2 linked regions of the Lichenicola cladoniae genome follow. The protein of the gene in region 1 binds, or shares a complex with, the protein of each later gene. Links are inferred from orthologs where the notes say so. Each region holds a gene or a part of one and is shown on either strand. Other genes may lie near its edges.

The links.
Region 2: the proteins of dnaG (region 1) and HN018_RS14935 are in contact, whole or in part, in a crystal structure (PDB 2R6A), measured with the Geobacillus stearothermophilus proteins. The link is inferred for Lichenicola cladoniae from one-to-one orthologs. Residues at the interface, in WP_049624496.1 of Geobacillus stearothermophilus: Lys456, Leu457, Leu458, Pro459, Ala460, Asn463, Ala464, Leu467, Leu535, Leu536, Ile537, Ala538, Gln544, Glu545, Asp548, Tyr549, His552; in WP_033016901.1 of Geobacillus stearothermophilus: Ser13, Glu15, Ala16, Gln18, Glu91, Leu92, Asp94, Ala95, Val96, Pro97, Thr98, Ala99, Ala100, Asn101, Tyr104, Tyr105, Ile108.

Annotation. Positions count from the first base shown.
Region 1 is NZ_CP053708.1:1,244,082-1,247,263, reverse strand. What follows is about bases 1-2,867. They hold dnaG (DNA primase), read right to left. Parts: upstream 2,431-2,867; coding sequence 571-2,430; downstream 1-570. Other genes in these bases: HN018_RS05675 (GatB/YqeY domain-containing protein), read right to left, coding at 2,451-2,867; rpoD (RNA polymerase sigma factor RpoD), read right to left, coding at 1-481. Outside these bases: more of HN018_RS05675, read right to left, coding at 2,868-2,906; carA (glutamine-hydrolyzing carbamoyl-phosphate synthase small subunit), read left to right, coding at 3,045-3,182. UniProt on the Escherichia coli protein: RNA polymerase that catalyzes the synthesis of short RNA molecules used as primers for DNA polymerase during DNA replication.
Region 2 is NZ_CP053708.1:3,287,090-3,290,367, reverse strand. What follows is about bases 43-3,005. They hold HN018_RS14935 (replicative DNA helicase), read left to right. Parts: upstream 43-755; coding sequence 756-2,255; downstream 2,256-3,005. Other genes in these bases: HN018_RS14930 (glycosyltransferase family 2 protein), read left to right, coding at 2,329-3,005; HN018_RS14940 (AGE family epimerase/isomerase), read left to right, coding at 43-655. Also shown: more of HN018_RS14940, read left to right, coding at 1-42; more of HN018_RS14930, read left to right, coding at 3,006-3,278. UniProt on the Escherichia coli protein: The main replicative DNA helicase, it participates in initiation and elongation during chromosome replication. Travels ahead of the DNA replisome, separating dsDNA into templates for DNA synthesis.

The sequences.
Region 1 (3,182 bases):
GGCTTTCGCACAGCCCGCCGATCATCTCGTCGCGGCCGGCCTCGATGCGCTTGGCGATCGCGATCTCGCCTTCGCGGGACAGCAGCTCGACCGAGCCCATCTCGCGCAGGTACATCCGCACCGGATCGTCGGTGCGGCCCAGGCTCTCGGCATCGACGTTGCCGGTGGGGGTCTCGCCCTCCTCGGCCTCGGGCTTCTTTTCCTCTTCCTCCTCGCGGGGAGTTTCGGTTTCCTCGTTATCCTCGTTCTCGACGACCTGGATGCCCATCTCGGACAGCACGGCCATTACGTCCTCGATCTGCTCGGACGACATCTGGTCCGGCGGCAGGACCGCGTTGAGCTCGTCGAAAGTTATGTAGCCGCGCTCGCGACCACGCGCGATGAGGCGCTTGACTGCTGCGGATTGCGTGTCGAGCAAGGAGGCGTCGGCATCCTGCTCGCCAGTGGTCGCTTCCGTCGTCGCCGCCGTCTTCGTCGCCATGCTTAACTCAACTCCAACCCGGTCCCTGGCCGATTGCCTCGCAACGACCACGCCACACGAGGCGGGTCGGGCTCATGGCCTCGGCCGTTTCAGCCTTCTTCGTCGGCAATCTCGCCACGTTCGACGAAATCCAACGTCATTTTCCGTAAGATCAATCGCTTCTGGCTCTCTTCATCCGGACACTGGATGAATGCCTGCTCCGCCGCTGCTCTCTGTTCTCGCAAGCCCTCGACACTCAGGAAGCCAAAAAAATGCCACCACGTCTTTTCCGCTTCCGCTGGCATTGCGTCATGGGACGCGCCGGCAGGCATGGGCAAAGGCGAGGGAGCCGATATCGTGTCGATTTGTGCCGACAGTCCGGCTGACTGCAGGTGGGCTGTGAGCCCTGCCGAGTCAAGTGTCGGTGAGGCATGGGCCGCCTCCAGAATCGCAGCCCGCATAGACGCCAGATCGTCGGGTAAATCAAGCCCGCATAGCGCCTGTTCGACATCGGCCAGCAGGTCCGGATGACGGAGCAGGATCGCGAGCAGCAGGCGCATCCGCTCGAGCCTGACCCGGTCCGCGGCCGGAACCGGCCTGGCGCCCGACATGACCGGAGCCGGCTTGAACGCGGACCTCCCATCCTGTGCCCGCCCCCCGGCACGGCCGGTCTGGCGTTGCTTGGCGAACGTCTCGAAGAAGCGTTGCTGCAGGGTGCGGCGGTACTCGCTGGCCAGTCCCTTGTGGCCGATCGTCGCGGCGGCCTCGGTCAGTTTCGCGTGCAGCGACGCGCGTTGCTCCGGACCGGGGTTCCTGATGCCCTCGCTCAGCAGCTCGAACAGCACGTCGGCCAGGCCGGCCGCCCCGGCCAGTTCGGCCGTCATCGCCGGTGCACCCTGCTTGCGCACCAGGCTGTCCGGGTCCTCGCCTTCCGGCAGCCGGACGAAGCGCAGCGTCCGCTCCGGGTCCAGCAACGGCAGCGCGGTCTCGGCCGCCCGGATCGCCGCCCGCCGCCCGGCACTATCGCCGTCGAAACACAGCACCGGTGCCGGCGCCACGCGCCATAGCGCCTCGAGCTGTTCGGGGGTGAGCGCCGTGCCCAGCGGCGCGACGGCGCCGCCGAAACCGGCCTGGTGCAGGGCGATCACGTCCATATAGCCCTCGACCACCACCAGTTCGCGCGATGCCAGGGCGGTGCTGCCGGGCGGGCGGATCGTGCGCAGGTTGGAACTGGCGCGCTCCAGCCCGAATAGGGTGCGGCGCTTGATGAACAGCGGGGTCTCCGGACCATTCAGGTATTTCGGCTGGCCGTCGCCCAGGGTCCGCCCGCCGAAACTCACCAGCCCGCCGCGCTTGTCGCGGATCGGAAAGGTGACCCGGTTGAAGAACAGCTCGCCCTTGGGACGCCCCTCCTCGTCCACGCGCATCAGCCCGGCCTCGGCAATCAGCTCGGGCGGAAAGTTCTGTTCGCGGAGTTCGGTCATCAGGCTGCCGCGCCCGTCGCCGGACCAGCCGAGCCCATGGTCGGCAATGGTGGCGTCGGTCAGGCCGCGGCCACGCAGGTAGGAAAGCCCGTCCCTGCCCTCGCCGCTGTGCAGCCGGCGCACGTAGCTGCGCTGGGCGGCGTCGAGCACGTCGGTCAGGGTTCGTGCACGCTCCGCCCGGCCGCGATCGGCGGGGGCCTGCTTCGGCACCTCGAGGCCCGCCTCGGAGGCCAGGCCCTCGACCGCCTCCATGAACGAGCGCCCCTCCGCCTGCATGACGAACGAGATCGCGTCGCCATGCGCGCCGCAGCCGAAGCAGTGGAAATGGTCGTCATAGACATAGAAGGACGGGGTCTTCTCGCCATGGAACGGGCAGCACGCCTTGAGCTGGCGCCCCGACCGAACGAGCTTGGTCTTGCGCCCGATCACCGCGCCGAGCGGGGTGCGGGCGCGCAGCTCGTCGAGAAAGGCGGGATCGAATGCCATCCGCGGGTGCGATCAGCCGGTCAGGACAGCCGCGCCTTCACCAGCGCGTTGGCCCGGCCGAGATCGAGTACTGCGCCGTGCGTCGTCTTCAGCGACGCCATCACCTTGCCCATGTCCTTCATCGACGCGGCTCCGGTTGCCGCGACCGCATCAGCGACGGCGAGGACCAGCGCCGCCTCGTCCATCGGCACCGGTAGGAACTCCTCGATCACCACGATCTCGGCATCTTCCTTGGACGCCAGCTCGCCCCGGCCGCCCTGCAGGAACATGGTGGCGGACTCCCTGCGGGACTTGACCATGTTGCGGAGCATGGCGGTGACTTCGTCGTCGGGGATCTGTTCGATGCCCTTGGGCCGGGCGGCGATATCCAGGTCCTTGAGCCTCGCCAGCACCATGCGAAGCGTCGAGACGCGGGGCGCGTCACCCGCCTTCATCGCCGTTTTCAGACCGTCGGTGAAGCGCACACGCAGCGACATGGGGTCGAACTCCATCATACCCGACCATGCAGGGAAGAGATTTCCCATCCGGCCTTTGACCGCCAAGTGGGAATTATCTTCCCAATGGACCACCCTCTTGCTAAGCCGTCCGGACGCGGTCTGGAAGGTCCTTATGTCATGCCGATGACGGTCGAGGCGATCATCGAACGATTGGGAGGCACCGAGCAGGCAGCCCGGCTGACCGGCGTCGGCACCGAGGCCATCCGTAAATGGCGACAGGCGCGCGCGGTTCCACCCAAGCACTGGACCGCCATC
Region 2 (3,278 bases), 2.0 Mb from region 1 along the record:
GGCGGCTCTCGAACTGTTCGACGTCAGCCGCGACGAGCGCTGGGCAGTGCTGGCACGGCAGCTCGTGACCCTGTTCCGCACCCGGCTGATCGAGCGCGGCAGCGACACGCTCGGCGAATATTTCCACGAGAGCTGGTTGCGTGCGGTCGGCATCGACGGCGACAAGGTCGAGCCCGGGCACCATGCCGAGTGGGTGTGGCTGCTCGACCGGCACCAAACGCTGCTTGGTGACAGGACCCTGCGCCTGGCGCGGCGCCTCGACGGTATCTGCACGCGGCATGCGATCGGTCCGGAAACCGGTTTGATGCGGGACGAGATCGGACGCGAGGGGAACCTGCGGCGCGGTTCCGCCAGGCTCTGGGTGCAGACCGAGATGCTGCGCGCGAACTGCGTGATGCACCGGGTTGCAGCGGCCAACAGCGATCCGGTCGATGCCAGGGCGAGGCTCGCCGCGATCGTGCGTACGACCGACAACCTGCTGACCCGGTATCTGGTCGGCGCCGAGAGCAAGGTGCTGCCACCGGGCACCTGGATCGACCAGCTCGACGCGTTCGCGCAGCCGGCAATCGACAAGATCCCGACGAGCTCGTTCTACCACATCATGGCCGGCTGGGTTGAGCTCGACCAGCTTCGGCCGTCGGTGGATGCCGTCTGAGCCGGACCGGGGTATGCCTGTCGATCCATCCCCGTTATCCACAGATGTGCACGTTATCCACAGGCACACATCAAGGCCGCGGTTGCGCTAGACTGCCGGGGTGAACCAGATCGATCCCGTCCGCCGTGACTCGCTGCTAGGCCTCTCGCAGCGCCTTCCGCCCTCCAACCAGGCGGCGGAGCAGGCACTGCTCGGCGCGCTGCTGGCCAACAACAAGGCCTACGAGCGCGTCGCCGAGTTCCTGATCCCGGACCATTTCACCGATCCTATCAACGGACGCATCTACCAGGCGATCGTGCGCCGGGTGGAGGCGGGCCAGCTCGCCGACGCGATCATGCTGAAGGCCGAGTTCGAGCATTCCGGCGTGCTCGACGAGGTCGGCGGCACCGCCTACCTCGCCCAGTTGCTGACCGCGATGGTCGGCATCATCAATGCCGGCGAGTACGGCAAGGCGATCCACGATGCCTGGATCCGCCGCCAGCTGATCGATATCGGCGAGACCGTCGTCAACAACGCGTTCGGCCTCAACCCGGAGCTGACCGGCAGCGACCAGATCGAGGCCGCCGAGGAGACGCTGTTCCGGCTGGCTACCGACAAGGGCCAGGATGGCGGCTTCGTTACCTTCGAGCGCGCGCTGACCGACGCGATCGGGATTGCCGAGAAGGCCTTCCATCGCACCGGCGCGGTGGCCGGCCTGACCACCGGCCTGCGCGATCTCGACAAGAAAACCGGCGGAATGCATCCGTCCGACCTGCTGATCCTGGCCGGCCGGCCTGCGATGGGCAAAACCGCACTCGCCACCAAGATCGCATTCGGCGCGGCACGCTCGCTGATGCAGGAAGCGCGCGAGCAGGGGCCGGGCACCCAGCCGAAGGGATCGGTTGCGTTCTTCTCGCTCGAGATGAGCGCCGAGCAGCTGGCGACCCGCCTGCTGTCCGAGGAGAGCCGGGTGTCGGGCGAGCGCATCCGCCGCGGCGAGATCGGGCAGAAGGAGTTCGACCGGTTCGTGCAGGTGAGCCGCGAGCTGCAGACGCTGCCGTTGCATATCGACGACACGCCTGCGATCAGCCTGTCCGCGATGCGCACCCGCTGCCGCAGGCTGGCGCGCACCAAGGGGCTGAGCCTGGTGGTGGTCGATTACCTGCAGCTGATGCGGCCGGCGGTCGGCACCAAGCCCGACAACCGGGTGATGGAGATCTCGATGATCACCCAGGGGTTGAAGGCGCTGGCCAAGGAACTCGAGATCCCGGTGCTGGCGCTGTCGCAGCTGTCCCGGCAGGTCGAGAGCCGTGAGGACAAGCGGCCGCAGCTTTCGGACTTGCGTGAGTCCGGCTCGATCGAGCAGGACGCCGACGCGGTGATGTTCGTGTATCGCGACGAGTATTATCTGCAGCAGCGCATCCCGAAGGATACGATGTTCGAGAGCAACGACAAGTTCCAGGTCGCGATGGAAGCCTGGCAGCACAAGATGGAGCTCGCTCACAACAAGGCCGAGTTGCTGCTGGAAAAGCAGCGCCACGGGCCAACCGGAAAGATCGACCTGTTCTTCGAGGGCGAGTTCACCCGCTTCGCGGATATCGACCTCGTGCATGGGGGGTAGTCCCGCCGGCCGGATTATCCGATCACGCGGCAAGCGCGCATCATGACGCGGCAATCCGGGTGAAGGATATTTCGTGCTCGACGATCAGGCCCTGCTCGAACCGGCGTTCAGCGCAGCCACGCCGCGCCAGCGCGTCGTACTGATCCGCGAGTTCGCCAATCGCCGCGCGACGGGGCTGTTCGACGAACTGCGTGCGGGCCCGGACTGGAGGCCACAGCCTCCGCGACGGGTGCCCGGATTGGCCAGCGCGGTGCTCTTCCTGATGGTTAAGGACGAGGCGGAAATCATCGGCCAGAATCTCCGGCATCACTATGCATTGGGATTCCGCAGGTTCTTCATTCTCGATAACGGAAGCAGCGACCAGACTGCGGCAATCATCGCCGGGTTTCGCAGCGCGTATCCGGATGCCGGGGTGTTTTCGGCCTCCGACTACATCGTCGGGCACTACCAGGCCAAGAAGATGCAAGCGCTGGTAGCATTCATGCAGGCCTATCTGCATTACGAAGCCGATCAGCCGGACTGGCTGTTCTTCGTCGACGCGGATGAGTTCATCACCTTCGCATCGGGGGCCGGGGACGAGCGACGGTTCGGCGACGTGCTTGCCGATCCCTCGAAAACCCTGCTGGTCTTCCACTGGGCCCAGTGTGCAAGCGATCGGGTGCTCGAAGCTTTGCCCGTGGGCGAGGATCTGTCAGTGGCACTTCCGATCGTGTGGCCGAGGATGAAAGTGGCAGTCACCAAGGTGGCCTATCGGTTGAACCACGGTTTGGAGCCGATCCAGGGAAACCATCTGGTCGAGGAGTTTCCCTATTCCGCCTCGGACGTCGCGATCATGGCCGAGGCGGATTTCTACCTGTTCCATTATCCGGTCCGGACCGTCGAGCAGTTGCGCAGGAAAGTGGTGAACGGGAACCGTGCCTTGCTGGCGACCGCCGACCGGGACGGATTGAGTGGAACAGCCACCCACTGGCGGACCTATCACCAGTGGTATGAACAGGCAGGCGACGTGGCGCTGCGCCAGGT